2 regions of the Kitasatospora sp. NPDC056800 genome follow, and region 1 is predicted to be linked to the other one. Evidence: riboswitches for the same ligand, from Rfam matches in the RefSeq annotation. Region 1 holds a riboswitch; the other holds the start of a gene.
The links. Region 1 has a riboswitch for glycine ahead of gcvP (aminomethyl-transferring glycine dehydrogenase). Riboswitches for the same ligand answer to the same signal wherever they lie in the genome.
Positions count from the first base shown of each region.

Region 2: linked by a shared signal. The riboswitch ahead of gcvT (glycine cleavage system aminomethyltransferase GcvT) and the one ahead of gcvP (aminomethyl-transferring glycine dehydrogenase) in region 1 are both predicted to bind glycine.

Region 1 is NZ_JBHUAL010000128.1:7,345-23,479, reverse strand. It holds gene ACFRQN_RS25480 (DUF881 domain-containing protein) at 1-227, shown strand, start outside; gene ACFRQN_RS25475 (small basic family protein) at 224-556, shown strand; gene ACFRQN_RS25470 (DUF881 domain-containing protein) at 840-1,766, shown strand; gene ACFRQN_RS25465 (FHA domain-containing protein) at 2,335-2,877, shown strand; gene ACFRQN_RS25460 (MerR family transcriptional regulator) at 3,057-3,752, shown strand; gene ACFRQN_RS25455 (bifunctional nuclease family protein) at 3,850-4,326, shown strand; gene ACFRQN_RS25450 (MerR family transcriptional regulator) at 4,550-5,194, shown strand; gene ACFRQN_RS25445 (vancomycin high temperature exclusion protein) at 5,319-6,011, shown strand; gene ACFRQN_RS25440 (DNA polymerase IV) at 6,084-7,511, shown strand; gene ACFRQN_RS25435 (MFS transporter) at 7,653-9,149, opposite strand; gene ACFRQN_RS25430 (PRC and DUF2382 domain-containing protein) at 9,366-10,634, opposite strand; glycine riboswitch at 10,786-10,889, shown strand; gene gcvP (aminomethyl-transferring glycine dehydrogenase) at 11,127-14,027, shown strand; gene ACFRQN_RS25420 (DUF5999 family protein) at 14,146-14,337, opposite strand; gene ACFRQN_RS25415 (hypothetical protein) at 14,742-15,314, opposite strand; gene ACFRQN_RS25410 (glutamate--cysteine ligase) at 15,693-16,135, shown strand, end outside.
Region 2 is NZ_JBHUAL010000201.1:1,838-16,806, reverse strand. It holds gene ACFRQN_RS32705 (hypothetical protein) at 625-927, shown strand; gene ACFRQN_RS32700 (hypothetical protein) at 1,065-1,679, opposite strand; gene ACFRQN_RS32695 (class I SAM-dependent methyltransferase) at 1,770-2,543, shown strand; gene ACFRQN_RS32690 (nuclear transport factor 2 family protein) at 2,840-3,304, shown strand; gene ACFRQN_RS32685 (TetR/AcrR family transcriptional regulator) at 3,361-4,116, opposite strand; gene ACFRQN_RS32680 (NADPH-dependent FMN reductase) at 4,267-4,890, shown strand; gene ACFRQN_RS32675 (MDR family MFS transporter) at 4,913-6,526, shown strand; gene ACFRQN_RS32670 (L-serine ammonia-lyase) at 6,596-7,963, opposite strand; gene glyA (serine hydroxymethyltransferase) at 8,125-9,393, opposite strand; gene gcvH (glycine cleavage system protein GcvH) at 9,474-9,854, opposite strand; gene gcvT (glycine cleavage system aminomethyltransferase GcvT) at 9,954-11,075, opposite strand; glycine riboswitch at 11,305-11,406, opposite strand; gene ACFRQN_RS32650 (enhanced serine sensitivity protein SseB C-terminal domain-containing protein) at 11,616-12,419, shown strand; gene ACFRQN_RS32645 (enhanced serine sensitivity protein SseB C-terminal domain-containing protein) at 12,536-13,459, shown strand; gene ACFRQN_RS32640 (ABC transporter permease) at 13,906-14,892, shown strand.

The DNA of each region.
Region 1 (16,135 bases):
GGACCGCGCAGCCGGTGACGCCCGAGGCCTCGCCCCCGGCGACCGCGGGCGCAACGGCGCCGGCCGGAGCCGGAACCCAGGAGAGCCCCGGCGCGTCCGTCTCACCGTCGGCCTCGCCTTCCGCTTCCGCCTCGTCGGCCCCGACCAGCGGTGCTTCCACCGCCAAGCGGCGTCCGCCGACCGGAACCACCAAGACCACGACAGGGACAGGAGCAGCCAGACCGTGATTGCCGTACTGGGTCTTGTGATCGGGGTGGTCGTCGGCCTCTTCGTCCAACCCGAGGTGCCGGACGCCGTCGTGCCCTACCTGCCGATCGCGGTGGTGGCGGCGCTGGACGCCGTGTTCGGCGGCGTCCGGGCGATGCTCGACGGGATCTTCAACGACAAGGTGTTCATCGTCTCGTTCCTGTCGAACGTGGTGGTCGCGGCACTGATCGTCTTCCTCGGTGACCAGCTGGGCGTCGGCTCGCAGCTGTCCACCGGCGTGGTCGTCGTCCTCGGCATCCGTATCTTCTCCAACGCGGCCGCGATCCGGCGCCATGTCTTCCGTGCCTGAGTCGGGCCGCGAGCCCGCGGCGGAGGACGGGCGGGAGGCGGCGGTGGCCGGGCCGGCCGCCGGGAAACCGGCTGGAGAGCCGGGCGGGAAAGCGGTCGAGAAGGCGGTGTCGAAGCCCGTCCGGGAGGTCGTGGACGCACCTCGGACGGACAATGCGGCGGACGTGGACGAGGCTGCCGGGACGGCCGGGGAGACCGCCGAGGCCGTGGAGCCCGTCGTCGCCTCGGCGGAGAAGTCTGACGCTAAGGCTGAGCTTGAGGCCGGTTCGGTGCCCGAGCCGACGCTGCGGCTCACAAAGGTCACCGCGCCGGCCCCCGGGGCCGAGCCGAAGACCGAGCCGAAGACCGAGCCGAAGACCGGGGCGAAGCCGGAGTCCGCGCCTGCCGCTGAGCCCGAGCCCACGCCCGAGCCCGTGCCTGCCCCGGAGCCCGCGGCGGAAGCGGAGTCCGAGCCGGAACCCGAGCCCGAGCCCGTCGCGGACCGGAGTGCCGGCCGGCGGCGCCTGAAGGCGGCGCTCTGGCCGCCGCGGCTGTCGCGCGGCCAGCTGGTGGTGGCGCTGCTGCTGTTCTCGCTCGGCCTGGGGCTGGCGATCCAGGTGCGGTCGACCAACGACCACCACAGTCAGCTCCGCGGGGCCCGCCAGGAGGACCTGGTGCGGATCCTCGATGAACTGGACAGCCGTCAGCAACGTCTTCAGCAGGAGAAGGCGGAGTTGGAGCAGTCCCTGGCGAAGTTGGAGAACAGCTCCAACCAGGCCAAGGAGGCCCAGGAGCAGACCAGGAAGAAGGCGACGGAGCTCGGCGTGCTCGCCGGCACCGTCAAAGCCACTGGTCCGGGCATCGTACTCACGGTCGATGATCCCCAAGGGCAGGTGAAGGCAGATATGCTGCTGGACACCCTGCAAGAACTTCGAGCGGCGGGGGCGGAGGCGATTCAGATCAACGATGTGCGCGTGGTGGTCAACACCTACTTCACCGACCTGTCGGCCGGTGGGGTGCAGATCGACGGGAAGAAGGTCTCGCAGCCCTACCGCTTCACGGTCGTGGGGAACCCGCAGGATCTGACACCCGCGCTGAACATCCCGGGAGGTGTCGTCCGCACGCTGGAGAGCCACCAGGCGCGGGCGACGATCGCCCAGCAGCAGAAGGTGGTCGTCGACGCCCTCGTGGACCCGAAGTCGCCGCAGTACGCCAAGCCGGCTTCGAAGTGACGGGGCGCCCGGCGAACGGCCCGTCAAGGGCGGGCGGCACCCGCTGCGGGGCGCCGCCGTCACATGGGCGAGACTGGTTCGCACCAGTACGCTCCGGAGCAACAACCGCAGTACCAACCGCCGGAGTACCACTCCAGCGGGCCCGAGCCGCAACGACCGGGCCCGCAGCATGTCCGAGGTTCTCACCCTGCCCCGCGGGCGGGTCTGTCACACGCAAGGGGATTCGCCCGTGAGTTTCTTCTCGAAGTTGTTCGGTCGTAACAAGGGCCGTGACGCCGCCGCCGTCGAGGCGCCCACCGCGCGTCACCGCCGACCGGAGGACGAGCCCGCAGTGCCGGGCATGCGCCCGGCCCCCGAGGCCGCGCCGTACGCAGGTCAGCAGCTGTACCGGGACGGCGGCGCCGCCCAGTACGCGGGGAATCAGGCGGGCTACGGCGCGTCGGTTGACCCCTCCGGCGAGCCGCGCATAGGTTTCCCGTCAGGACCCTCAACCTCTGGTGGAGGGTTTGCCCCGGATCCGTACGCCGGGCACAACCCGTCGGGTGTGCCGCGCCAGGAGGCTGTGAACATGGCTGGCCCCACTCCGTGCCCCAGGTGCGGCAACCGGAACCCGGCCGCGGCCCGGTTCTGTTCCAACTGCGGCACGGCGCTGCGCGGCGGCCTGCTTCCGGAGGGGGCGGCGGAGACCACGTCGACCATCTCCATCTCCGGCCTGGAGTCGTACGACCCCACCACCACGACCGGCACCGGCGCCACGCCGGCCCTGTCGGCCGAGGTGCTGTCGGCGATCGACGCGCTGCCGCCGGGCTCGGCCCTGCTGATCGTGCAGCGCGGTCCGAACTCCGGCAGCCGGTTCCTGCTGGACTCGGACGTCACCACGGCGGGTCGCCACCCGCAGGGTGACATCTTCCTCGACGACGTCACGGTCTCGCGCCGCCACGTGGAGTTCCGCCGCACCCCGGCCGGCTTCAGCGTCGCGGACGTGGGCAGCCTCAACGGCACCTACGTGAACCGGGAGCGGATCGACGAGGTGCCGCTGAACAACGGCGACGAGGTGCAGATCGGGAAGTACCGGCTGGTGTTCTTCGCCGGCCACAACCGGGGGTACTGAAAACGACGTCGGCAGGAGCCCGAGTGAATACGAATACCCCTTCCTCTTCTCTCGGGGCGGCCACCCCAACCCCGTCCGGTCCGCAGGCGGACCGCGGCGGACGCGGGGTGGTCGCGGGCCCGCGGCAGCCGGTCCGGGCCGAGCGGCCCGTCGGCCGTCGGCGCGGCGGTGACGAGCTGCTGAGCATCGGCGCGGTGCTGGCCTTCCTGCGCGACGACTTCCCCGAGGTCACCATCTCCAAGATCCGCTTCCTGGAGGCGGAGGGACTGGTCGAGCCGCAGCGCACGCCCTCGGGGTACCGCAAGTTCAGCCCGGCCGACGTCGAGCGGCTGGCCTACGTCCTGCGCATGCAGCGGGACCACTACCTGCCGCTGCGGGTGATCCGGGAGCACCTGGACGCCATCGAGCGCGGTGAGAACCCGCCCGCGCTGCCCTCCGCCGCCGACACCCGGCCCGGGCCGCTGGAGGAGGCGGACCGGGAGCTGGTGGCCGGCGGAGAGGTGCCCTCCGGCGTCCGGCTGGGGCGCGCCGAACTGCTCGCGGCGGCCGAGGCCGGGGAGCCGGAACTGGCCGAGTGGGAGTCCTACGGGCTGGTCGCCCCGGGACCGGACGGCGGCTACGACGGCGAGGCGCTCCAGGTGGCCCGGCTGGTCGCGGAGCTCGGCCGGTACGGGCTGGAGCCCCGGCACCTGCGCGCCATGAAGGCCGCGGCGGACCGCGAGATCGCGCTGGTGGAACAGGTGGTGGCGCCGTTGCGCCGGCACCGGAACCCGCAGACCAGGGCGCACGCGGAAGCCACCGCCCGGGAGCTCGCGACGCTGTCCGTACGGCTGCACGCGGCCATGGTCCAGGCCGGGATGCGGACGCGCGGATAGCGCGTGCCGCCCGCGGCGCGCCCTGGCCGCACCGCGCTGACCAGCGGCGTCGGCCCTGCGCTTTCATATCCGGGAGCGGAGCCATAGGGTTGCCTGTGTGAATGAGCTCGACGTCGTGGGTGTCCGAGTGGAGATGCCTTCCAACCAGCCGATCGTGCTGCTGCGGGAGGTCGGGGGAGATCGCTATCTGCCGATCTGGATCGGCCCCGGCGAGGCGACCGCGATCGCCTTCGCCCAGCAGGGCATGACGCCGGTGCGGCCGCTGACGCACGACCTCTTCAAGGACGTCCTGGAGGCGCTCGGCCAGCAGCTCACCGAGGTCCGGATCACCGACCTGCGGGAGGGCGTGTTCTACGCCGAGCTGGTGTTCGCCGGCGGGGTCGAGGTGAGCGCGCGGCCGTCCGACGCCATAGCGCTGGCGCTGCGCACCGGCACGCCGATCTACGGGAGCGAGGAGGTGCTCGCCGAGGCGGGCATCGCGATCCCGGACGAGCAGGAGGACGAGGTCGAGAAGTTCCGCGAGTTCCTCGACCAGGTGTCGCCCGAGGACTTCGGCGGCAGCGGCCCGCAGTAGCGGGGCCCGACCGTGCGGCCTTTCGGCCCATCGTTTTGCCAAAATCCGTCCATCTACCCACACTAGGGGCACGAAAAACCACTCTCCTGAGTGATGTGGTTTGTCTGGCCCGGCGTGGCGATCGTTGACGGGTCATAGGGGACTGCCTACCGTCAGGAGTGGCTGTCCGGGTGGCCGATGCCCGCAGTCGGGTTGCCCGCAGCACAAGTGGACGGAGGCAGGCATGAGCAGCACCGGCGATGACGCGGCCGTGGGAGGCCGGTGCGCCGTGCACATGCCGCGCACCGCTCGCACCGTCACGGATTTCCCCCGGGTCGGCAGGTTCCCGGCCGTACAGGCGGGCCAGCCGGCCATCGAACGGCTGGCCCCGACGTCCGACCTACTCGGCTTCCGGGGCCCGACGGCCTGTGCGGCGGCCGGCATCACCTACCGTCAGCTGGACTACTGGGCCCGCACCGGACTGCTGGAGCCCAGCGTCCGCACCGCGTACCCGTCGACCAGCCAGCGGCTCTACAGCTTCCGCGACATCCTGCTGCTGAAGATCGTGAAGCGGCTGCTCGACGCGGGTGTCTCGCTGCAGAACATCCGGGTGGCGGTCGCCCACCTCCAGGCCGCCGACCAGGCCGACCTGGCGGGGATGACGCTGATGTGCGACGGCGCGACGGTGTACGAGTGCACCACGCCACAGCAGGTGGTCGACCTGCTGAAGGGCGGTCAGGGGGTCTTCGGCATCGCGGTCGGAGCGGTCTGGCAGGAGCTGGAGCTCACCCTCGGGCGGCTGCACGCCGAGCGCACCGACACCGGCGAGACGATGGTCGGGCACGACCCGGCCGACGAGCTGGCCCAGCGGCGCAACCGGGCGGTCTGAGCAGGCGTTCGACGGGGCCGCGGGCCCGGACGGGGAACCGTTCGGACCCGCGGCCCCGTCGTGTTCCCCGGTTGACGTGATCGAGGGAGGGCACGTGGGAGTCGGTACCGGTATATCGGGGCTGCTGCGGCGCAGGGCCGGACTGCTGGGGGCCCGGCTGCGGCAGCGGCGGACGCAGCGCAGGGTGTTCCAGGTCGGAACGGTGCTCTGCTCGCTGGCGCTGGCGCCGAGCGCCTGGGTGTGGTTCGCCGCGGGGGACCGGGTGGGCACCGTGGAGAGCGCGCCCGCCGCGCCGGTCGCGGTGGTCTTCGGGGCCGGCCTGTACCAGGGCAAGCCCTCCCCGTACCTGGAGCACCGGCTGGTCGCGGCGGTGGACCTGTACCGGGAGGGGAAGGTGCAGGCGATCCTGGTGACCGGGGACAACGGGCGGGTCGAGTACTCCGAGCCCGACGCGATGTACGACTACCTGACCCGGAACGGCGTTCCCGAGGACCGGGTGGTGCGGGACTACGCGGGCTTCGACACCTGGGACTCCTGCACCCGGGCGCGCCGGATCTTCGGGGTGGACCACGCGGTGCTGGTCAGCCAGGACTTCCACGTCCGCCGGGCGCTGGCGCTGTGCGAGGCGGCGGGGATCCGCTCGTACGCGGTCGGGGTGCCGGAACTGCACGACGCGACCTGGCTGTACGGCGGGCTGCGGGAGGTCGCCGGGGCGGGCAAGGCGGCGGCCAACGCCTGGCTGCGGCCGGACCCGGTGTTCCTCGGACCCCGGGAGGACGGCATTCCGAAGGCGCTGGCGGAGGCCGCGAAGCAGTAGCGACGGGGGCCGGGAGCGGGGCCTCCGGCCCGGTTCGTACGCACTGTCGGACCCGTACGCGATGATCGGCGGGTGCGATCTCTGCCGAGCATCATCCACCTCGACATGGACGCCTTCTTCGCGGCGGTGGAGCAGGCGGCCAAGCCCAGCCTGCGCGGCAAGCCGGTGGTCGTCGGCGGGCTCGGCGGACGCGGGGTGGTCTCCACGGCCTCGTACGAGGCGCGCAGGTTCGGGGTGCACTCGGCGATGCCGATGGCGCAGGCGCGCCGGCTCTGCCCCAACGCGGCCTTCCTGGCGGGGCGGTTCGAGGCCTACCGGCAGAACAGCGAGATCGTGATGGGGCTGCTGCGGCAGCTGTCCCCGCTGGTGCAGCCGCTCAGCCTGGACGAGGCCTTCGTGGACCTGGAGGCAGGCCCGTACGGACCGGCACTGCTGGAGGCGGACCACGAGACCGGCGAACGGCTGGTCCTCGCGCTCGCGGAGGACCTGCGGGCGGACATCCAGCGGTCGACCGGGCTGACCGGCTCGGTCGGGGCGGCCGGGTCCAAGCTGATGGCCAAGATCGCCTCCGAGCAGGCCAAGCCGGACGGACTGGTCATGATCGAGCCCGGGCAGGAGCGGGCCGTGCTCGGCCCGATGCCGGTGCGGGCGCTGCCCGGGATCGGGCCGGCCACCGAACAGGTGCTGCGCCGGGCCGGGCTGAGCACGGTGGCCGACCTCGCGGAGGCGGGGGAGGCGGAGCTGGTGCAGCTGGTCGGGCGGGCTCACGGCGCCGGGATCTTCCAGATGTCCATAGGGCTGGACGAGCGGCCGGTGATCGCCGACCAGGACGCCAAGTCCGTGTCGGTGGAGGACACCTACGAGGTGGACCTGGCCGACCGGGAACGGGTGCTGCGCGAGGTGGAGGCCCTGGCCGGCCGGTGCGTACGGCGGCTGCGGGCGGCCGGGCGCTCGGGGCGGACGGTGGTGCTCAAGGTCCGGCGGTTCGACTTCTCGACGCTGACCCGCTCGGAGACGCTCGGCGGGCCCACCGACGACGAGGCGGTGATCACCGCGACCGCGCGCCGGCTGGCCGAGCAGGTGGAGATCACCGGCGGGGTCCGGCTGCTCGGCGTGGGCGTCGCCCAACTCGCCGACTACACCCAGGAGGACCTGTTCGCCCAGGCGCTGCGGGAGGAGGCCGCGGAGCACGCGGAGGCGGCGGCCGAGGCCGAGGAGGCCGAGGCGGAGCCGGAGGCCGTCGTGGTGCGGCGGTGGGTGCCCGGACAGGACGTCCGGCACGAGGAGTTCGGTCCGGGCTGGGTGCAGGGCAGCGGCGTCGGGAGGGTCACCGTACGGTTCGAGACGCCGTGGGACGGGCCGGGGCGGGTACGGACCTTCGCGGTGGACGACCCGGCGCTCGAACCGTCCCGGCCGCTGCCGCTGCGCCGGGACGAGGGGCCGGACGAGGGGCCGGACGGTGTGTCGGAGGGGAACGGCGGGCCGGGGGAAGGAGCCTGAAACGCGAAGCGGCCCCACCCGGTGGGGGAGTACCGGGTGGGGCCGATCACCGTGCCGGACCCCGTGCGTTCGTGATGCCCTCACGATGTACGGGGACCGGGCCCCGCGCCCTGTCCCTGAGCGCGGGGGCCGGACGCCTCGTCAGGCGTCGGTCTTGACCAGCTCGGGGCTGGAGTCCTGCTGGGCCGAGCCGCCGACGACCGTCGCGGTGGCGGCCGACTTGGTGCCGCGGATCAGGAACGGGACGACGCCGGCGACGACGCAGACCACGGCCGCGGTCCAGAACGCGTGCTTGTAGGCGTCCAGGGTGGGCAGCGACAGCGGGATCTGCGGCGGCAGCTTCATGGTGTCGCCGGTCAGGATGGCGGCCATGACGGCGGTGCCGATCGCGCCACCGACCGTGCGCAGCACGGAGTTCATGCCGTTGGCGATACCGCTCTGCTCGACCGGGACGGCGCCGTTGATGTAGGCCGGCATCGCGGCGAAGGCGAGGCCCACGCCGAGACCGAAGATCGCCGAGGCGGTGTAGATGTCGCCCTCGTGCCCGTGGCGCACGGCCAGGTAGGCCATCGCGATGGCGCCGAGGACGCCACCGAGGACCAGCGGCAGGCGCGGGCCGCGACGGGCGATCAGCAGGGCGCCGACCGGGGCGGCGACCATCGAGCCGATCGCGGACGGCAGCAGCAGGAGGCCGGCGTGCAGCACGCTGGCGGTGAAGCCGTAGTGGGTCAGCTTCTCCGGGGTCTGGGCGAAGTTGCTGATGACCATGAAGGAGCCGTACATGCCGAAGCCGATGAGCAGGCCGGCCACGTTGGTGAAGGCGACGGCCGGACGGGCCATCATCTTCATGTCCACCAGCGGGTGCGCGACCTTGGTCTCGATGATCCCCCAGATCAGGGCGACCACGGCGGCGACGGCGAACAGGCCGAGCGTCTTGTTGGAGGTCCAGCCCCAGTGGTTGCCCTGGCTGACCGCGACCAGCAGCGCGGAGAGCCAGCCGGCCAGGGTGAGGGCACCCAGCGGGTCGGCGCCGCCCTCCTTGTCGGTCACCGGGTCGGTCGGGACGCGGAAGGCGACCAGGGCGATCGCGATCAGGCCGAAGACCAGGCCCATCCAGAAGATCGACTTGTAGTTCCAGTGCTCCAGCAGGAGACCGGTCGCGACCAGGCCGAGGCCGGAGCCGACGCCCATCGAGGCGCTGATGGCGGCGACGCCGCCGGTCACCTTCTGCTTGGGCAGCTCGTCACGGACGATGCTGATCGCCAGCGGCAGGACGCCACCGCCGGCGCCCTGGAGGACACGGGCGACGACCAGCCAGGTGAAGGAGTGGGTGCTGACCGCCAGCGCCGAACCGGCGACCAGGCCGGCCAGCGAGATCAGCAGCATCGGCTTGCGGCCCCGGAGGTCGCCGAAGCGGCCCAGGAGGGGAGTCAGCACGGCTGCGGAGAGCAGGTTGGCGGTCATCAGCCAGGTGACGCTGGACGCGGAGACGTGCAGTTCCTTGGCCAGCGAGGGCAGGATCGGGACGACCGCGGTCTGCACCACGCTGAACGACAGCATCGCCAGGATGAGGGCCGGCAGGACCCGGGCGCTGCTCTGCTTCTCGGCCGCGGTGGTGGGCTGTGGTGCCTCACTCACGGTTGCTTCCTCCCGTACATAGTGAATGAACTGAAGTAACCATGCAGGGAGATACTTCAGAGTGTCAAATATCGAGTGGTTAAGTTTTGGCAAAGGTGAACGGTCGGGTACGTGACAAGGGCCGTGGTGGGGGGTGGCAGGTGTGGGGAGGGTGCCTGCGGTGGGTGTGCGAGAGGGGCCCCGGACGGTGTCCGGGGCCCCTCTTCGCGGGTGGTGTCAGACGAGCGGGCGCAGTGCGGCCGGGCGGGGTGAGTCGGTGGCGGGGGGTGAGGCGGGGGGTGGCGTCGAGCCAGCCGGGGAGGTGTTCTGGGTGGCGGTGGTGTCGTGGACCTCGACGTGCTCGCGGCGGAGCTCCTCCCGGACCACCTCCTCCGTCGTGTAGCGCTCGACGACCAGGCGGACCCGCTCGACGGGCGCGAGGTACTTGCGGACCACCGCGCGCTCCTCGCGGAGGGTGACCTCCTCGACGGCCTCGGCGATGTCCTTCTCGCTGAGCGTGGCGCGCTCGGCGTCGCTGACCGGCATCCGCTCGACCCGGACGCGCTCGTGGACCACGGGGATGCGGCGCTCGACCTGTTCGGTCGTCACGTACTTGCGCAGCTTCGCGGTGCCGAGGGTGTGCCACTCGGTGGTGACCTCCAGCCGCTCCTCGCGGCAGGTGATCTCGACCGGGCCGCTGGGGGCGGACGGGGCGCCGTCGGCGTGCGCGGCGCCGACGGTCGCCGCCGGGGCGGGCGTAGGCGCGGGGGCGGGCTGCGACTGCGGCCTCGGCTCCACGGTGGGTGCGACGGGCGCGGCCGCCGGGGTGGCGGTGGTGGCCTCGGGGGTGCTGAGCATCCGCATGTCGGCCTCCGGGGCGGTTCTGGTGCTGTCGGCGACCGCGGCGGTGACGGCGGCGGTGGGCGGGGCGGTGGCGACGGGGGCTCTGGCCGGGGCGGGCTCGGGAACGGGCTCGGGGGAGCGCTCGGGGGTGTGGAAGGTGAGCGACTTCGCCGGGGCCGCCGCGGTCGTCGTGGCGGCGGCGGCCGCCGCCGTGGTGCCGAAGTCGAGGTCGGCCTGCTTGGGCCGGCTCCCGTTCTCGTGGCTCGGGCGGCCGTCCATCGGGGTGTCGAGCCCGTAGTAGCGGTACAGCTGGAGCTCCTGGGCGGGGGACAGGTGCTGGCCGACGCCGAAGTCCGGCGACTCCTTCACCAGCGACTTGTCGTACGGCACCCGGAGCTCGTCGCCGGCGAACTCGCTCGTGGTCAGCGGGACGAAGGCGTCCCGGCCGAAGATGCCGGTCCGGACCGCGGCCCACTCGGGCCGGCCGGTGGCGTCGTCCAGGTAGACCTCGTCGACCGTGCCGATCTTGTCTCCGTTGCGGTCGACGGCCTTGTGACCGATGAGGTCCCGGGGGTCGATGTCGGTCTGCACTCTTTCCTCCCGTGCGCTGAGCTTGCGGAACTCCCGCAGGAAGGCGGCCGGAGCACCCGTTCCGTCCGCCACTTCACACCAAAAGCCATGAATCGGACGGACGCGAGCGGGGTGCGCCGGACGGGCTGTGCGCTGGACTGTCCGGGGGACGCGCGTAGACCCCGAACGACCTGACGCACCCGTGATCGGGGGGCCTCCCGCTGGTACCCTGGGCGACGACCGCAGAGCCCGCTCGGGAGAGTCTCCGACTGCGAAAGCCGCTGGTCGGAGCGCCGAAGGAGCAACTCCTCCCCGGAATCTCTCAGGCATCCGTACCGTGTGGGGTAGGTCACTCTGGAAAGCAGGGCAGGAGCGTCGGCGCGGAAGCCGGCGATCACCACCCTCACCGACGGTGCAAGCCGACGGAGCGCCCACAGCGCCCCGTGCGGGTGAAGCTCTCAGGTCCCGATGACAGAGGGGGAGGCCTGTCGGGTCCGCCCGCCCAGGTTCGTCCGCTGTCCGCAGCGGCGAGGCCGACCGGCGTGCGTACCCCCGCCGGTCCGTGACCAGGAGGCCTCGACCACCATGAACGCCCAGCCGAACGCGGGACGCCCCACCGGCGCCTCGACCCTCACCGAGCTTGAGCTGGCCAGCCCCTTCGAGAACCGCCACATCGGCCCCGACGCCGCCGCGCAGGAGAAGATGCTGGCGTCCGTCGGCTACGGCTCGCTGGACGAGCTCGCCGCCACCGCGGTGCCCGAGGCGATCCGCTCCATCACCGCCCTGGACCTGCCCGCGGGCCGGACCGAGGCCCAGGTCCTCGCCGAGCTGCGCGAGCTGGCCGGCCGCAACCAGGTGCTCCAGCCGATGATCGGCCTGGGCTACTACGGCACCTTCACCCCGCCGGTGATCCTGCGCAACGTCATGGAGAACCCGGCCTGGTACACCGCCTACACCCCGTACCAGCCGGAGATCTCGCAGGGCCGCCTGGAGGCGCTGCTCAACTTCCAGACCCTGGTCTCCGACCTGACCGGCCTGCCGACCTCCGGCTCCTCGCTGCTGGACGAGGGCACCGCGGCCGCCGAGGCGATGGCGCTGGCCCGCCGCGTCACCAAGGTCAAGGGCGGCGTCTTCCTGGTCGACGCCGAGACCCTGCCGCAGACCGTCGCGGTGATCAACACCCGTGCCGTGCCGACCGGTGTCGAGGTCGTCGTCGCCGACCTGTCCGAGGGCATCCCGGCCGAGATCGTCGAGCGCGGCGTCTTCGGCGTGCTGCTCCAGTACCCGGGCGCCACCGGTGTGGTCCGCGACCTCACCGCGGTGATCGAGCAGGCGCACGGCCTGGGCGCGATCGTCGCCGTCGCCGCCGACCTGCTCGCGCTGACCCTGCTCAAGTCCCCGGGTTCGCTGGGCGCCGACATCGCCTGCGGCACCTCGCAGCGCTTCGGCGTGCCGATGGGCTTCGGCGGCCCGCACGCCGGCTACCTGTCGGTGCGCGCCGAGTTCGCCCGCTCGCTGCCCGGCCGCCTGGTCGGCGTCTCCGTCGACGTCGACGGCAACCGCGCCTACCGCCTGGCGCTGCAGACCCGCGAGCAGCACATCCGCCGCGAGAAGGCCACCAGCAACATCTGCACCGCCCAGGTGCTGCTCGCCGTGATGGCCTCGATGTACGCCGTCTACCACGGCCCCGACGGCCTGGCCGACATCGCCCGCCGCACCCACCGCTACGCCGCCGCCCTCGCCGAGGGCCTGCGGGCCGGCGGCGTCGAGCTGCTGCACGGCGAGTTCTTCGACACCGTCACCGCCGTCGTCCCGGGCCGCGCCGCCGAGATCGCCGCCGCCGCCCGCGCCAACGGCATCAACGTCCACCAGGACGGCGCGGACCGGATCTCCGTCTCCACCGACGAGACCACCACCCGCGAGCACCTGGCCGGCGTCTGGGCCGCGTTCGGCGTCCCCGCCGTCGAGGTCGCCGAGGCCGCCGACGCGCTGCCCGCCGCGCTGCTGCGCGAGGACGAGTACCTGACCCACCCGGTCTTCCACAGCCACCGCTCGGAGACCGCCATGCTGCGCTACCTGCGCCGCCTGTCGGACCGGGACTACGCGCTGGACCGCGGCATGATCCCGCTGGGCTCCTGCACCATGAAGCTCAACGCGACCACCGAGATGGAGGCGGTGACCTGGCCGGAGTTCGGCCAGCTGCACCCCTTCGCGCCGATCGACCAGGCCCAGGGCTTCCTGACCCTGATCCGCCAGCTGGAGCAGCAGCTGGTCGAGGTGACCGGCTACGACGCCGTGTCGATCCAGCCGAACGCGGGCTCGCAGGGCGAGCTGGCCGGTCTGCTGGCCGTGCGCGCCTACCACCACGCCAACGGCGACACCCAGCGCGACGTCTGCCTGATCCCGTCCTCGGCGCACGGCACCAACGCGGCCTCCGCGGTGATGGCCGGCATGCGCGTGGTCGTGGTGAAGACCCTGGTCGACGGCGACGTGGACGTCGAGGACCTGAAGGCGAAGATCGAGCAGCACCGCGACAACCTCGCCGTGCTGATGGTCACCTACCCGTCCACCCACGGCGTGTACGAGACCCAGATCACCGACATCTGCGCCCTGGTGCACGAGGCCGGCGGCCAGGTGTACGTGGACGGCGCCAACCTGAACGCCCTGGTCGGCCTGGCCAAGCCGGGCAAGTTCGGCGCGGACGTCTCGCACCTGAACCTGCACAAGACCTTCTGCATCCCGCACGGCGGTGGCGGCCCGGGCGTCGGCCCGGTCGCGGTGCGCGCCCACCTGGCGCCGTACCTGCCGAACCACCCGCTGCAGCCGGAGGCCGGCCCGGCCACCGGCGTGGGCCCGATCTCGGCCGCGCCGTGGGGCTCGGCGGCCATCCTGCCGATCTCCTGGGCGTACGTCCGGCTGATGGGTGGCGAGGGCCTCAAGCACGCGACCCAGGTCGCGGTGCTGAACGCCAACTACATCGCCAAGCGCCTGGCGCCGCACTTCCCGGTGCTCTACACCGGTCCGGGCGGGCTGGTCGCGCACGAGTGCATCATCGACCTGCGCCCGCTGACCAAGGAGACGGGCGTGACGGTGGACGACATCGCCAAGCGCCTGATCGACTACGGCTTCCACGCGCCGACGATGTCCTTCCCGGTGGCCGGCACGCTGATGATCGAGCCGACCGAGTCCGAGGACCTGCACGAGATCGACCGCTTCTGCGACGCGATGATCACCATCCGGGCCGAGGTCGACAAGGTCGGCTCGGGCGAGTGGGCGGCCGACGACAACCCGCTGCGCAACGCCCCGCACACCGCCGCCACGCTGGCCGGCGACTGGGCGCACGGCTACTCGCGGCAGGAGGCGGTCTTCCCGGCGGGCGTGAACCCGGCGGACAAGTACTGGCCGCCGGTGAGCCGGATCGACGGCGCGTACGGCGACCGCAACCTGGTCTGCTCCTGCCCGCCGCTGGACGAGTACGGCGTCTGACCCGACCGGGCCCAGGAGGTCCGGGTCGGACGGCAGGGCCCCGGCGGAGTTCTCCGCCGGGGCCCTGCCCGTCTGCGCTGGTCGGCGGCTGCCCCCGCCGTACGGTCGGACCGGGTGGTCAGGCCGCGTGGGCGACGGGGCGGCGCGGGGCGATCACCCGGCCGTCGGGCAGCAGTTCGCCGGTGTCCTCGAACAGGACGACGCCGTTGCAGAGCAGGCTCCAGCCCTGCTCCGGGTGACGGGCCACCGATACGGCCGCCTCGCGGTCCTCGGACTCGGCCGTCGGGCACTCAGGACGGTGCTGGCACATGCGTACCCTCGCTTCGCTCTGCGATCCTCCCCGTGGTGCGGTCGCCGGAGGTGGTGCCGTCCGGGGCCGCCGCGGTGGTCGGATCCTGTCCGCGCGCCGGCCAAGTGTGGGCCGGCGCCCAAGTGGGTAGGACAGGGGGTCCTTCCACGCTGGTTCCCAGTGTCGGCATCCCGGGAGCCGCGCGCAGGGATTTCGTGACATGCGCCACAACTCCCGGGTAGAGATCACCCGTTCAGGTGGGGCCGACGGGAAAAGGCGCACCGGTGGGTCAGTCGGGACATGGCCCATTGGGGCCATGCCGAATGGCCCGGACGGGTGGTCACCGTTCGGGTGAGGGTTTGGGCGCGGGCGCGGTCGAGGGCCGCCGGGCGGGTGGGCCCGGCGGCCCGTGGGGCGTCGGCGGGTCAGGAGGTACCGAGCAGCAGCGGCCCGGCGAGCGGGGCGCGGGCGAGCAGCGGCAGCAGTTCGGCGGCCGGCCGGGCGCGGTGCGCGGCGACGCCGAGCGGGGCCGGGGCCAGGGGGATCAGGAGGTCGCCGTCCGGGTCGGCGTCGGGGTTGTGCAGCCAGAGCGCCGTGGCGTACTGGCCGGGGAAGGTCAGCAGCCGGGGCTGCCGGCGGGTCCGGGAGCCCTGGGCGAGCTGCCAGGCCTCGCGCAGGGCCCGGACCGTCGAGTCGAGGTAGGGGCCGGCGGTGAAGTGGGAGAAGCTGTGGCCCTCGGCGCTCTGCACCACCTCGGCGGCGGCGGCCACCTCGGCGCCGTCCTTGATCAGGAAGCGCCAGCCGGTGCGGCGGGCGGCCGGCAGCTCCGGGCGCGGGCCGTTCAGGACGTGCACCGCGAGCGGGTGGGCGGGGAGCAGTGGGCCGGTCGGATGGCGCAGTGCTGCGGCGGCGGGCTGGCGCAGCGCGGTCTCCGAGTCGAGCGCGCCCAGGACGGCGCGCAGGGCGCTCGGCGGGGGCTGGGGGGTTTGCAGAGTCATGGCGGGGTCCGCCTCTCCAAGCGAGATCGGCGTGCGAGTGCGGCATACCGGCGTGGCGGGGCGACGCGTCGTCGGTGACGGGGCCGGGCCGTGTCCGGTTGTGCAGGATCGCGGTGCCGGCGCGGTCGCCGCCTCGACGAGGGCTTTCGGGGCGAGGCGGACCGGCCGGAGCGCTGTGCGAATTCGAACAGGTGCGCAGGGTGATCTGTTTATCACAGGCTGTGGTGTCGGGCAAGTCCACAGTTCGTCTGATTTTCCGTCAGATGCCTTGCATTGCAAGCCAGTACGCACGTTCGGGTATCGATCTTCGCGGTGGGCATCATGCTTGCACGGTCGGTCGACCGGGTGCTCGACGGGGTGGCTCTGGAGGAGGGGACCGTGGGCGAGAAGGTCGTGGCGACTCGGGCGGAACTGGCGGACCGGCAGCTCTACCGGCGCAAGCTCCACACGTGTCTGGACGTGCTCGGACGGATGATCCGGGAGGACCGCTTCGACCGGCCGCGGGCGGTGATGGGCCTGGAGATCGAGCTCAACCTGGCCGACGAGCAGGGCTTGCCGGCCATGAACAACGCGCAGGTGCTGAGCGCGATCGGCTCCAGCGACTTCCAGACCGAACTGGGCCGCTTCAACATCGAGGTCAACATCACGCCGCACCGGCTCTGCGGGCACGTGTTCGAGGAGCTGCGCGAGGAGATCGACACCGGGCTGCGCTACGCCGACCGGCAGGCGGCCGAGGCGGGCGCCCGGATCGTCATGGTGGGCATCCTGCCGACCCTGGAGCACGCCCACACCGGGCTGGACGCGATGAGCCACAACCAGCG
Region 2 (14,969 bases), on a different contig from region 1:
TGCGCGAGAAGTCGGGCTGGCCGACTTCTCGCGCGAGGGCCTCGGGCTACTCGCGGTGGGGGGAGGCTGCGGAGGATGGTTCTCGGGGTCTGATGGGGAGGGCTATGTGATGCGACGGGGGCGCCGGTCGGCCGGTACGGCGTGAGCTGTCGGCCGCAGCCCGGCTTGGAGGCGGCCGTGAGGAGGGCCGTTCAGGTGGGCTGGTCGGTCGTGGGCTTGCCGTCCTGGCTGGAGGGTTGGCCTTCCTGGTGCTTCCGGGGTGGCGGTAGGAGTGTTGGTCTGCGCGAGAAGTCGGACCGGCCGACTTCTCGCGTGATGACCTCGGGGTACTCGTGGCGCAGGAAGTCTGCGGAGGGCGGTTTTCGCGGTCCGCCGGGGTGAGCTGCGGGATGCGTCGGTCGGCCGGTACGGCGTGAGCTGTCGGCCGCAGCCCGGCTTGGAGGCGGCCGTGAGGAGGGCCGTCCTGGTGGGTTGGTCGGTTGTGGGCTTGCTGCCCTGGCTGGGCGCGGCCTTCCTGGTGCTCCAGGGTCGGCGGTAGGGAGTGCTGGGCTGCGTGAGAAGTCGGACCGGCCGACTTCTCACGCGAGGGCCCTGGGTCGCTCGTGGTGGGGGAGGTTGCGGAGGGTGGTTCTCGAGGTTCGTTGGGGTGAGTTGCGCGATGTGGCGGGGGCTTTGGCCGGGCGCGTTCTCCTGTTGCCGTCCCGGATCGGCTGTGGGGAGGAGGGGGCGGCCCGCAGGGCTGTTGGTGAACTGGCCGATGTCGTCTGCGCGCTGGGGTTCGTTGTCGGCGAGGCGGCGGCTCCCACGGTGCCGTTCCTGCTCGAACTGGTCGGGGTGCCGCATGTGGTCTGCGAGGGCGAGTTGCCGTCGTGGGCTCGCTGTTCTGGCCGGGGGTTGGCCTTCGTGGTGCTTCCGGGGTGGTGGTAGGGAGTGTTGGTCTGCGCGAGAAGTCGGGCTGGCCGACTTCTCGCGCGAGGGCCTCGGGGCACTCGTGGTGGGGGGAGGGAGGGATGCCCCGCCGTTTCTGGAGGCGTGACCGGGGACCGGTGGTCGCGGGGTGGTCCTCAGGTGTCGAAGGTGATGGCGGGCGTCCCGGAGTTCCGGGTGAGGAAGTGCAGCAGCTCGGCGAAGCCGCGCGCGTCGTCGAGGGCCTTGTGGGTGTGCCGCACGCCGCCGAGCCAGTGCGGGGGCAGTGCCGGTGCCGGGAGGTCCGCGGGCGGTCGGCCGGTCAGTGCCGCCGTGTACGAGCGCAGGCACAGGGCCGGGCCGTGGAAGAGGAGATCCTGCTCGTAGGGGCCCTGGTGCAGTCCGAAGGAGGTGAACCGGCGCAGGTAGTAGTCGATCCAGGTTCCGTCGAACGACAGGGGTGCCGCGGCGAACGCCCGCCGGCCGGGCAGGGACCGGACCCACTCGACGTACCTGGTCATGACATCGGTGACGGGCTCCGGGTTCGTCGTCGCGGCCTCCCAGGCGCCCGGCTCGGAGTCGAACCATTCCTTCGTGCGCGGGTTCGGGGCCGATCCGGGAAGCGGTTCGAGGACGGCTTCGAACTCGCCGAAGATCCGGCCGTCCATGGTCGTGGCCACGGACGCGAAGGACCGCATCGAGTTCGGTCCCGGCCACGGGCCGTCCACCTCGATGTCGGTCACCACGTAGGTCCAGTCGCTGAGTTCGGTCATGCGGCCGACGGTACCGCCACGGCCTCCCCCGTCGGTGCGGGTTCACGCGAAGCGGTTGCCTCCGGTGGTCCCGTTTGATGGGCTGGTCGGATGGGACACGCGGGGCAGGAGAGCCGGACGGCGAGGTACGACCGGATCGGCGTCGGGTACCGGCAGGTCCGTCGGCCCGATCCGCGGCTGCACGCGTTGATCGGGTTGGCGCTGCGGGGAGCGCGCACGGTGGTCAACGTCGGTGCGGGGGCTGGATCGTACGAGCCGGAGGACGCCGAGGTCACGGCCGTCGACCCGTCGCAGGTCATGCTCGACCAGCATCCGGGGGAGCGGAAGGTCAAGGCCTCGGCCGAGCAACTGCCCTTCGAGGACGGTGCGTTCGACGCGGCGATGGCCGTCCTGACCGTCCACCACTGGTCGGACCCGCGGCGCGGGCTGGCCGAGCTGCGGCGGGTCGCGCGGCGGCAGGCGGTGTTCACCTGGGACCCGGCGCACCGGCCGCAGCTGTGGCTGCTGGAGGACTACCTGCCGGAGATCAGGGAGTTGGAGGACTCCCGCTTCACGCCGCTGGAGGAGGTGGTGGAGGCCCTGGACGCGCACACCGTGCTGCCCTTCCCCGTCCCCTGGGACTTCACCGATGGCTTCCAGATCGCCCACTGGCGGCGGCCCGAGCACTACCTGGACCCGATGGTCCGGCAGGCCAGTTCGACCTTCGCGCAGCTGCCACCGGAGGTGGTCGAGCCGGCCGTCGAGCGGCTGCGGGCCGACCTCGCCTCGGGGGCGTGGCACCGGCGGTACGCCGACCTGCTCGACCGGGACAGCATGGACTACGGCTACCGCCTGGTCCTCGCCGGCGAGCGGCCGGCCGGGTAGGCGTTGTCGGCGGCTGCCGCCGTACAGGAAGTCGGACCGGCCGACTTCCTGTGCAGCGCGGCTGGTTGACCGAGGGCCGTGAACGGAGCGCAGGACTCGCAGGTGCCGATCCCGGGGTACGAGGACGGCCCCTCGGTGCCGGGCGAAGCCTGCGGGGGCGCGGCGGCTGTCAGGTCGTCGAGGGGGAGCCGACTTCCGGCGGCTAGGGTTGGGGCCATCGATCGATGCGCGGGGGCCAAGTCGATTGCCGCAGAGGGATTCTGGCGTCCCCGTCCGCTGCCGAAGGGGCCGCCGTCATGCCGGATTCCGCCACGCCCAGCCCGCTCGACCTGCTCGTCCGCTACCGGCGGGCGATGCTCGACCTGGACGCGGACGCCCTCGCAGAGCTGTACGCCGAGGATGGGGTGCACGAGTTCCCGTTCCTGTTCCCCGGGATGCCGGAGCGGTACCGGGGGCGGGAGGAGATCCGGGCCGGCTACCGGGCCGCCTGGGGTGCGAGTGCGGCGCGGCCGCGGGAGATCCGGGAGGTGGCCGTCCACCCGGGTGCCGACCCGGAGGTGCTGACCGTCGAGCAGCAGGTGGTCGGGACGCTCGCCACCACCGGGGAGCCGTTCACCGTGCCTGGCCTGCTGGTGATGCGCGCCCGGGACGGCCTGCTGGTGCACGTGCGGGACTACATGGACGGCCTGGGCGTGGCCCGCGCGATGGGCCGGCTGGGTGCCGTCGCCGCGCGGCTGGGGGCCGGGGCGGCCGGCAAGTAAGAGGCGGCGGAGTGGGAAGTCGGACTGGCCGACTTCCCACTCCGTGAGCGGCCCGGTCAGAGGGCGAAGTGGGCGGCGATGCCGTCGAGGACGCAGTCGAGGCCGGTTTCGAACTGCCAGTCGGGGTCGTCCTTGCGGGTGGCCGCGTGGAGGTAGCGCTGGTAGTTGGGGTAGCGGCCGGTGCCCATCAGCCAGGTCATCCGGGGGGCGAGGCCGGCCCGGGTCTGGTCGCCGTCGGACCAGCCGCGCTCGCGGCGCAGGGTGTTCAGGGTGACCTCGGTGGCGACCGAGCCGTGGACGTAGCCGGTGACGGTGCGGAACACCGCCATGGTGGTGTCGGCGTCCAGGCCGTGCTCGGCCAGGGCGGCGAACGCGTGCTCGGGGACGGCGAGTTGGTTCGGGCTGAGGGAGAACGGGGTGGCCGCCCGGACGGTCCACGGGTGGGCCAGGTGCATGGCCCGCAGGTGGAGGGCGAGGGCGCGCATGGTCTCCCGCCAGTCCTCGGCGGGGGCGGCGTCCAGGGGGAGTCGGCCGTAGACGAAGTCGACCATCAGCTCGATGAGTTCGTCCTTGCCGGAGACGTACCGGTAGGCGGCCATCGGGGCGACGCCGAGTTTGGCGGCGAGCCGGCGCATGGTGACGGCGTCCAGGCCCTCGGCGTCGGCGACGGCGACGGCGGCCTCGGCGATCCGCTGCGGGGTCAGGGTGGTGCGCGGGGCGGGGGCCGGGCGGTCCAGGCGTTCCCAGAGTGACGCCGGGGGCCTGTCGTCGCCGGCGGGGGTGTCCCCGGTGGGGGCCTGCTGAGCGGGCATGGGGGCGGGCTCCTTCCGACTGGGGGTCGGTCCCACCGTAGCACCCTCCTGTGTACGGCGTATCGGCAGTGGACGCCGTACACGTCGATGTGTACGTTGTATTCGAGACGGATACGCCGTACACATCAGCCATCCCGGAGGGGGACTCCCATGTCCACGGAGCAGAAGTCCAACGAGCAGGCGTCCAACGAGCAGAACCTGAAGGTCGCCGTCCTCGTCGGCAGCACCCGCGACGGCCGTTTCGGCCCGGTGGTCGCCGACTGGCTGCTCGGCCACCTCGAAGCGCGCGGCGACCTGACCGCCGACCGGATCGACCTGGTGGAGACCCCGCTGCCCGTCACCTTCCCGTCCTTCGGCGGCGAACTCTCGCCGGACGACGCCGCGCTGCTGGCCGCCGTGTCGCCCCGGCTGGAGGCGGCCGACGCCTTCGTGATCGTCACGCCCGAGTACAACCACAGCTTCCCGGCCCCGCTGAAGAACGCCATCGACTGGCACAACCGGCAGTGGCACGGCAAGCCGGTCGGCTTCGTCTCGTACGGCGGCCTGTCCGGCGGCCTGCGGGCGGTCGAGCAGCTGCGGGTGGTGATGGCCGAGCTGAACGCCGCCACGATCCGCAACACGGTCAGTTTCCACGGCGCCTCGCAGTGCTTCGACGCCGAGGGCAGGGCGATCGACCCGGCCGCCGACACCGCCGCCAAGACCATGCTCGACCAGCTCACCTGGTGGGCGCAGGCGCTGCGGGACGCCCGCCGGGCCCGCCCGTTCGCGGCCTGAGCCGGGGAAGGGGGCGGACGGCATGGCCACGGAACAGAGCGGGGGCCAAAACAAGGAGCAGGCCGACGAGCGGCCCAAGCCGCCGCTGCTCGGCGTCGTCGGACTGATGCTCGGCATCTTCCTCTCGGCCCTCGACGGCCAGATCATCGGCACCGCGCTGCCGACCATCGTCGGCGACCTCGGCGGGCTGGAGCACCTCTCCTGGGCGGTCACCGCCTACCTGCTGACCTCCGCCGCCGCCACCCCGCTCTGGGGCCGGCTCGGCGACCTGTACGGGCGCAAGGGCGCCTACCAGTGGGCGGTGGTGGTGTTCCTGGCCGGCTCGGTGCTGGCCGGACTCGCCCAGGACATGGGGCAGTTGATCGCCTTCCGGGGCCTCCAGGGGATCGGCGCGGGCGGGCTGATGGTCGGCGCGCTCTCGGTGATCGGGGTGCTCGTCCCCGCCTCCGACCGGGCGCGGGTGCAGTCGGTGGTCGGCGTGCTGATGCCGATCGCCTTCGTCGGCGGACCGCTGCTCGGCGGCTTCCTCACCGAACGGCTGAGCTGGCGCTGGGCCTTCTACGTCAACCTGCCGGTCGGGCTGGTCGCGCTGCTCGCGGTCGGCGTCGGGGTACGGCTGCGGACGGAGCGGGTGCGCGCCCCGTTCGACTGGGCCGGGGTCGCCCTGCTGACCACCGGCATCCTCGCGCTCACCCTGGTGAGCAGCTGGGGCGGCACCGCCTACTCCTGGACCTCCCCGGTGCTCCTCGGCACGGCGCTCGTCGCGGTGGTCGCGCTGGGCTGGTTCGCCCGGACCGAACTGCGCGCCCCCGGGCCGCTGATCCCGCCCGCGCTGTTCCGCGACCGCAACTTCACGGTGGCGCAGATGCTCGGCTTCCTCACCGGCGCGGTGATGATCGCCCTGGTCGGCTACCTGCCGCTCTACCTGCAGCTGGCCCGGGGCGCCTCGCCCACCGCCGGCGGGCTGCTCCTGCTGCCGCTGATGCTCGGCATGATGGGCACCCAGCTGGTGACGGCGCGGCTGATGGGCCGGCCCGGCGGCGAGCGGCGCTACCCGCTGCTGGGCGGCGCGGTCACCCTGGCCGGCGGCGCGCTGCTGCTGCTCCTGCGCACCGACACCCCGATCGCCGTGGCCTCGGCCCTCACGGCCGTCGCCGGGATCGGCCTCGGCCTGGTGATGCAGAGCACCCTGCTGACCTCGATGGGGGCGGTCCGGCCGCAGGACATGGGCGCGGCGATGGGCGTGGTCACGCTGCTGCGGAGCATCGGCGGCTCGCTCGGCATGGCGGCGCTCGGCGCGGTCTACACGGCGCGGCTCACCGACTCCCTCACGGAGCGCCTCGGGGCCGCCGAGGCCGGCCGGCTCACCGGCGGCGGGCTGACCCCGGCCTCCCTCGACGGCCTCCCGGCCGAGGTTCGCGACGCCGTCGGGGCGGCGGTCACCGGCGGCCTGCACGGCACGGTCGTGGGCGGGGTGCTGCTGGCGGCCGCGGCGACGGCCCTCGCCTGCCTGGTGCGCCCGCAGCAGGGAGCGGCCAGGGAGATCAAGCCGCCGAAGCCCGAGCCCGAGCCGACGAAGCCAGACCCGGAGCCGGAGCCGGCCGACACCCCCGCGAAGGCGGCCACGGCCGGGTGATCCGGAGCACGCGCAGGCCCCCGGGCGGAACGGGGGACCGCCCGGGGGCCTGCGGAAAAGCCGGTCAGCTCAGCACTCGATGACGTTGACGGCGAGCCCGCCGCGCGAGGTCTCCTTGTACTTGATCTTCATGTCGGCCCCGGTCTCCTTCATCGTCTTGATCGCCTTGTCCAGCGAGACGTGGTGCCGTCCGTCGCCGCGCAGCGCCATCCGGGCCGCGGTGACGGCCTTGACGGAGGCCATGCCGTTGCGCTCGATGCAGGGGATCTGGACCAGGCCGCCGACCGGGTCGCAGGTGAGGCCGAGGTTGTGCTCGATGCCGATCTCGGCGGCGTTCTCGACCTGCTCGGGGGTGCCGCCGAGGACCTCGGCGAGGCCGCCCGCGGCCATCGAGCAGGCGGAGCCGACCTCGCCCTGGCAGCCGACCTCGGCGCCGGAGATGGAGGCGTTCTCCTTGAAGAGCATGCCGATGGCGCCGGCGGCGAGCAGGAAGCGGACGATGCCGTCGTCGTCGGCGCCCGGGATGAAGTTCAGGTAGTAGTGCAGGACGGCCGGGATGATCCCGGCGGCGCCGTTGGTCGGCGCGGTGACGACCCGGCGGCCGGAGGCGTTCTCCTCGTTCACGGCCATCGCGTAGAGGGTCACCCACTCCATCGCGTTGGCCGGCCCGATGCCCTCGGCGCGCAGCGCGCGGGCACCCGAGGCGGCCCGGCGGCGGACCTTCAGCCCGCCCGGCAGGATGCCCTCGCGGGACATGCCGGCCCGCACGCACTCCTGCATCACGGACCAGATCTCCAGCAGACCGGTCCGGATCTCCTCCTCGCTGCGCCAGGCCTTCTCGTTCTCCAGCATCAGGCCGGAGATCGACAGCCCGGTCTCCCGGCTGAGCCGCAGCAGCTCGTCGCCGGTGCGGAAGGGGTACTTCAGCACGGTGTCGTCGGGCTTGACCCGGTCCGCGCCGATCGCGTCCTCGTCCACCACGAAGCCGCCGCCGACCGAGTAGTAGGTCTTCTCCAGCAGGGTCGAGCCGTCCGCCGCGTACGCCCACAGGGTCATCCCGTTGGCGTGGTACGGCAGCGAGCGGCGGCGGTGCAGGACCAGCTGGGTGTCGGGGTCGAAGTCGATCGGGTGCTCGCCGAGCAGGTTGATCCGCTTCTCGGCGAGGATCCGCTCGACGTCCTTGTCGGCCTGGTCGACGTCGACGGTGCGGGGCGAGGCGTTCTCCAGGCCGAGCAGGACGGCCTTCGGGGTGCCGTGGCCGTGGCCGGTGGCGCCGAGCGAGCCGTACAGCTCGGCCCGTACGCCCGTCACCCGGTCCAGCAGGTCCTCGGTGCGCAGTCGGCGGGCGAACATCCGGGCGGCGCGCATCGGGCCCACGGTGTGGGAGCTCGACGGGCCGATGCCGATGGAGAAGAGGTCGAAGACGCTGATGGCCACGGGGGACGTCCTTGTCTGGTCTCGTGGAAGGACTTGCGGGCAGGGAGGGGCCGACACGGGACGGGGCACCGCGCGCACTTCCAGTGTGCGCGGTGCCCCGGGGTGCCTGGTACGCCGGAGGGGTGAGGCCGGTCACCCCGCCCGAACGATCACCGGAGTGATCAGAGGTTCGGGTAGAGCGGGTACTTCGCGGCCAGGGCGGAGACCCGGGCCTTCAGCGCGTCGGCGACGGTCTCGTCGAAGGCGGGCTTGAGCGCCTCGGCGATGATGTCGGCGACCTCGCGGAAGTCCTCGGCCTGGAAGCCGCGGGTGGCCAGGGCCGGGGTGCCGATGCGCAGGCCCGAGGTGACCATCGGCGGGCGCGGGTCGTTCGGGATGGCGTTGCGGTTGACGGTGATGCCGACCTCGTGCAGCCGGTCCTCGGCCTGCTGGCCGTCGAGCTGGCTGTTGCGCAGGTCGACCAGGACCAGGTGGACGTCGGTGCCGCCGGAGAGCACGCTGGCGCCGGCCTCGGCCACGTCGGCCTGGAGCAGGCGCTCGGCGAGGATGCGGGCGCCGTCCAGGGTGCGCTGCTGGCGCTCCTTGAACTCCTCGGAGGCCGCGACCTTGAAGGCGACCGCCTTGCCGGCGATCACGTGCTCCAGCGGGCCGCCCTGCTGGCCGGGGAAGACCGCGGAGTTGATCTTCTTGGCGAACTCGGCCTTGGACAGGATGACGCCGCCGCGCGGGCCGCCCAGGGTCTTGTGGGTCGTGGTGGTGACCACGTCCGCGTAGGGCACCGGGTTCGGGTGCAGCCCGGCGGCCACCAGGCCGGCGAAGTGCGCCATGTCCACCATGAGCAGCGCGCCGACCTCGTCGGCGATCCGGCGGAACGCGGCGAAGTCGAGCTGGCGCGGGTAGGCGGACCAGCCGGCGATGATCAGCTTCGGCTGGTGCTCCTTGGCGAGGCGCTCGACCTCGGCCATGTCGACCTGGCCGGTCTTCTCGTCCACGTGGTACGCGGCCACGTTGTAGAGCTTGCCGGAGAAGTTGATCTTCATGCCGTGGGTCAGGTGACCGCCGTGGGCCAGGCTCAGGCCCAGGATGGTGTCGCCCGGCTGGATCAGCGCGAACATCGCGGCGGCGTTGGCCTGCGCGCCGGAGTGCGGCTGGACGTTGGCGTGCTCGGCCCCGAACAGGGCCTTGATGCGGTCGATCGCGATCTGCTCGACCACGTCGACGTGCTCGCAGCCACCGTAGTAGCGGCGGCCGGGGTAGCCCTCCGCGTACTTGTTGGTGAGCACCGAGCCCTGGGCCTCCATGACCGCCACCGGGGCGAAGTTCTCGGAGGCGATCATCTCCAGGGTGGTCTGCTGGCGGTGCAGCTCGGCGTCGACCGCGGCGGCGATCTCCGGGTCGAGGGCGTGCAGGGACTGGTTGAGAACAGTCATGGTGTGGTCTTCCCGGGAGGAGGAGGGAAAGGGGCCAGGGCGGGACGGACCGCGGTGCGGCGGCCCGTCCCGTCGGGGGCTCAGCCCTGGGGGTTGGTGAGCGCGTCGTACTCGTCGGCGCTGAGCAGCTCGTCGGTGGCCTCGACGCGCACCTTGAACAGCCAGCCGCCCTCGAAGGGGTCGCTGTTGACGAGGGCGTTGTTGTCCAGGACGTCCGGGTTGACCTCGGTGACCTCGCCGGTCACCGGGGAGAACAGGTCGCTGACCGACTTGGTGGACTCCAGCTCGCCACAGGTCTCGCCGGCGGTCACGGTCTCGCCGACCTCGGGCAGCTGCACGTAGACGATGTCACCGAGCGCGTCCGCGGCGTGCTTGGTGATACCGATCGTGGAGACACCGTCCACGGCGGCCGTCAGCCACTCGTGCTCCTTGGTGTACTGAAGGTGCTGGGGGTTGCTCATGGCGTCATTCTCCAGGATGGGAAGCGGGTACGACGAAGCGGGCCGCCGCGCGGACGGCTGCGACGTGCGCGTATGGGAAAACGGGGGGCGTGCGAGGGGTCAGCGGGCGCGCTTGTAGAACGGCAGCGCCACGACCCTGACGGGCTCGTGCTTGCCGCGCACGTCCACCGCGACGGTGGTGCCGGGGGCGGCGTGGGCGGCGTCGACGTAGGCCATCGCGATCGGCTGCCCCAGGGTCGGGGACGGCGCGCCGGAGGTGATCCGGCCGATCGGCTCGCCCTCGGTGGAGACCACGGTGTACTCGGCGCGCGGCACCCGCTTGCCGTCGGAGACCAGGCCGACCAGCACCTTCGGCGGGTTGGTCTCGGCCGCGGCGGCGGCCGCCTCCAGGGCCTTGCGGCCGACGAAGGCGCCCTCGTTGGTGGTCTTGTCGAAGCGGACGACCCGGCCCAGGCCGGCGTCGAACGGGGTCAGGTCGGTGGACAGCTCGTGCCCGTACAGCGGCATGCCGGCCTCCAGGCGCAGCGTGTCGCGGCAGGACAGGCCGCAGGGGACCAGGCCGCGGTCCGCGCCGGCGGCGGTCAGCGCCTGCCAGACCGGCTCGGCGTCGGCCGGGTGGCAGAAGATCTCGAAGCCGTCCTCGCCGGTGTAGCCGGTGCGGGCGAGCAGCACCTCGCGGTCGGCCACGAAGGCCGGGAGGATCGCGTAGTACTTCAGGCCGGGCAGGTCGGCGTCGGTGGTGTCGGCCAGGATGCCGGTGGCCTCCGGGCCCTGGACGGCGATCAGCGCGTAGGTGTCGCGGTCGTCGGTGACGACGGCGTCGAAGCCCTTGGCGCGGGCGATCAGCTCGTCGAGGACCAGCTGGGCGTTGGAGGCGTTGGCGACGACCAGGAAGGCGTCCTCGCGCAGGCGGTAGACGATCAGGTCGTCCAGGATGCCGCCGTCCTCGGCGCAGATCATGGTGTAGCGGGCGCGCAGCTCGCCCAGCGCGGAGACGAAGCCGACCAGGGCGTGGTCCAGCATCTCGCCGGCCTGCGGGCCGGTGACGGTGATCTCGCCCATGTGCGAGAGGTCGAACAGGCCGGCCTTGGTGCGGACGGCGAGGTGCTCCTCGCGCTCGCTGCCGTAGCGCAGCGGCATGTCCCAGCCGGCGAAGTCGGTCATGGTCGCGCCGAGGGCGCGGTGCAGCGCGTCGAGCGCGGTCAGGCGGAGGGACGACATGGCCAGGAACTCCTCGGTCGGGGCACTCAGGGGTGCACGCACCGGACCGGACCCGCTGGGGGCCGACCCTGCGCGCGGGCATGCGGCGGCGTGGGTCTCCCCATCTGTCGTCGAACCTGAGAGCTTCACCGCCCCGCCGCCCGCAGCCGTTTCCAGCTTGGGGGACAGCATGACGGCTTGCACCGTGGGTGGGCGCACGACAGGGCCGGGCGCCGCTTTCCAGATGTGCCTAACCCGTGCGGTAGGGGTGCCTGAGAGATTCCGGGGAGGACTTGCTCCTTCGGCGCCGGCTGTGCCTGAGCGGCACTCCGGGCTCTCCCGCGCGGGTTCGAGCGGCCGGTATGGAGTTGTGGGGGCCCGCGGCGCATGCCGTCGGACGGGCACATCATGGCACGTCCCGGACGACGAGGGGAGGGGGGACCCGGTCACACCGCGCGGGACCCGAACACGAGTCCTGACCACACCCCCCGCACGCCTCTAGACTGCTGCGCGTCGGTGCGGCAGTGGGCGGCCGACGGCAGAGGGCGGAATCGGCGGCGCATGGGGTACCCGGTGGAGCAGCAGCAGGGGTGGGGCGGACCGGAGGAGGCGCCGGCGGGCGGCTCCTGGCCGGCCAACGAACTGGAGCAGGTGCTGACCGCGGCCCTGGGCGACCCGGGCGCGACCCCACGGGTGTTCGAGGTGCTGGCGCGCAGCCAGGTGTGGGTGCCGCTGCCGGCCGGGGCCGACCCGCAGGGCCAGGCGCTCGACCTGCCGACCATCGAGCTGGGCGGCGACCCGTACGTGCCGGTGTTCTCCTCGCAGGAGGTGTTCCTCCAGCAGGCGCCGGGGATGGCCTTCGCGATCGCGCCGGTGTGGGAGTTCGCCCGCGGGCTGCCGCTGGGCCTCGGCATCGCGGTGAACCCGGACGCGCCGGTGGGCCTCCCGGTGCCGCCGCAGGGGGTCGCCGAGCTGCGCCGCGGCCCGCGCGAGGACCGCTGGGAACAGGCCGAGGGCGCCGCGGAGCCGACCGGCGGCCGGGTGGCGCTGCGCGAGCCGGTGCCGGGCGAGGACCCGGAGCACTTCCTGGCCGCCTGCCGGAGCGAACTGTCGGCGCTGCCCGGTGTGTTGACCGCCCGCAGGGCGCTGGCCAGCATCGAGGGCGAACCGACCGTGATGTTCGTGGGCGTCCAGTTGGACCCGGCGGCCCCGGCCGACCCGGCCGCGGTGAACGAGGCACTCGGGCGAGCGCTGGGAACCGCGCCGCTGCCCGGGGGCGTCCACCTCGTACTGCTCGACCTCGCCGACGACCCGGTGGTCGAGTGGCTGCTCACCCGGGTACTGCCTTTCCACACGCGGGCGTGAGCGGGTCCGGATCAGAGGCACGTCGCCGTGGCGGTGGCCGGTGCCGCGCCATAGGGTGCGTGCAGACGGCCGACGGGTCGGCGGGTTGAGGGAAAGAGGCGCGGCGAGGTGGGCGCATGAGTGCGGGAACGGGAGCGGGCGGTGTGCCGGGGCCCTGGGGCCAGGCACCGGCCGGGCGCCCGGGAGCTGATCCCGGCGCGTTGGAGCGCGCCCTGCGCGACGTCGCGCCGGAGCGCTACGACGCGTACGAGCGGCTGCTGCACGCGCTGGCGGACGGCCGGGTCTGGATGCTGCTGTGGCACGGCACGCCGGGCAGCCCGGACGCGCAGTACGGGAACATGGAGATCAGCGGCCACGGCTACGCGCCGGCCGTCACCTCGCCCGAGCAGCTGACCGCCTCCGGCTGGGCGCGGGCCCACGAGGTCGTCTCCGGCCGGGAGATCGCGGCCTCGCTGTACCGCACCCGCTGGGGCCTGTGGCTCAACCCGCACGCCCCCGGCGGCGGCGTCGGCGTGCCCTGGGCGGACCTCCGGCGGGTCGCCGCGGGCCTGGACCGGCTGCCGGCCGGGCCGTTGAAGCTCAGCGAGCCGCAGTTGAACGCCCAGCCGTTCTTCGCGCTGCTGGAGCGGCAGGCCGCCGAGGTGCGCGCGGTCCGGGCGCTGCGCCGGGCCTGGGTGCAGCCCGCGGTGGGGGAGCCGTACCTGGCCATCGGCCTTGACCTCTACGAGAGTTCGCCGCCGGCGGTGGAGGCGGTGCGGGCGCTGATGCAGCGCGCGATCGCGGTGGCCCCGGAGGGGCTCGCGGTGTCCACGGTGGCGATGTCGGACGAGTACGACCCGGTGGCGCTGTGGATGCGCGCCAACGCGCGGCCGTTCTTCGACCGGGAGGCGGGCCGCCCGCCGACCGGCCCGTACCCGCCGGTGCCCCCGCCGCCGTACCCCGGGCAGTCGATGCCGGGCTACGCGTACGGCACCCAGCCGCCGGCGCAGGGCTGGCAGCAGCAGCCGCAGCGGCCGTGGCCCGGCTACCCCGGGCGCTGAATCCCAAAACCCATTCTCCGAAGCCGACTTGATTGTCCGTCAAGTCGGCTTCGATGCTTTCCGGACGAATTTCCGGATGTGCGGCCCGGTCATCTTGACATGGCAGTTACAGCCATGTGAAGAGGTATATGCCGAAGATCGGGGAGGTGCATGCACGCAGATCACAGTTGGGCATCTGTCGGTTGTCAGGGCTGGCGCAAGCCAGTTCGGATGGCAGAGAGTTCTGCGCAACGCACCGCGCGTGCTGGAACCCCACAAAGGTGAGCGCGCACGCCGACAAGCCCGTCCACGCGACGCCCATCCCGCGTGGTGGCAGTGCCTGTGCACGACGCACTGCCGTCAACACCCGCTCCTCCTAAGCACCTCCGCACGTCCGCAGCCGCACCGCCGAAGACGGCGACCGGCACCCGTGGGCCGGCCACCGTCGGCGAGGGGACCAACTGACCATGACATCCGTGACCACCGCCGGGAACGAGCCGGAGGCAGCAGCCGCCGCCGGACCGGCCAAGAAGATCGAGGGCCGCTCCCTCGGCCAGATCGCCTGGACCCGCTTCAAGCGGGACAAGGCCGCCGTCGCCGGCGGCGTCGTGGTGATCCTGCTGATCATGCTCGCCGTGCTGGCCAAGCCGATCGAGTCGATGTTCGGGCTCGACCCGGACGCCCTCCACCAGGACCTGCTGGACGCCGACCTCGGCGGTCTGCCGTTCGGCGACTGGGGCGGCATGAGCCTCGAACACCCGCTCGGCATCGACCCGCTGCAGGGCCGTGACCTGCTCACCCGCGTCATCGAGGGCTCCTGGGTCTCCCTGCTGGTCGCCTTCGGCGCGACCCTGCTGTCCAACACCATCGGCACCGTGCTCGGCATCATGGCCGGCTACTACGGCGGCTGGGTGGACACCGTGATCAGCCGGGTGATGGACGTCTTCCTGGCCTTCCCGCTGCTGCTCTTCGCCATCGCGATCTCGACCTCGCTCCAGGGCGGAGCCTTCGGCCTGCACGGCCTGCCGCTGCACATGCTGGTGCTGATCTTCGTGATCGGCTTCTTCAACTGGCCCTACATGGGCCGGATCGTGCGCGGCCAGACGCTCTCGCTGCGCGAGCGGGAGTTCGTCCACGCGGCCCGCAGCCTCGGCGCCCGCGGCCCGTTCATCCTGTTCAAGGAGCTGCTGCCCAACCTGGTCGGTCCGATCCTGGTCTACTCGACCCTGCTGATCCCGACCAACATCCTCTTCGAGGCGGGGCTGAGCTTCCTCGGCGTCGGCATCCAGCCGCCGCAGGCCTCCTGGGGCGGGATGCTCCAGGACGCGATCCGGTACTACCAGGTGGACCCCCAGTACATGGTGGTCCCCGGTCTGGCGATCTTCGTCACCGTGCTCGCCTTCAACCTGCTCGGCGACGGTCTTCGCGACGCCCTCGATCCCAAGAGCAACTGATTCCGCCGCACATGACCACGCATCATGTGATGCGCCGTCAAGGCTCTCCTTCACCGCCTCCCATCCCCAAGGGGTTG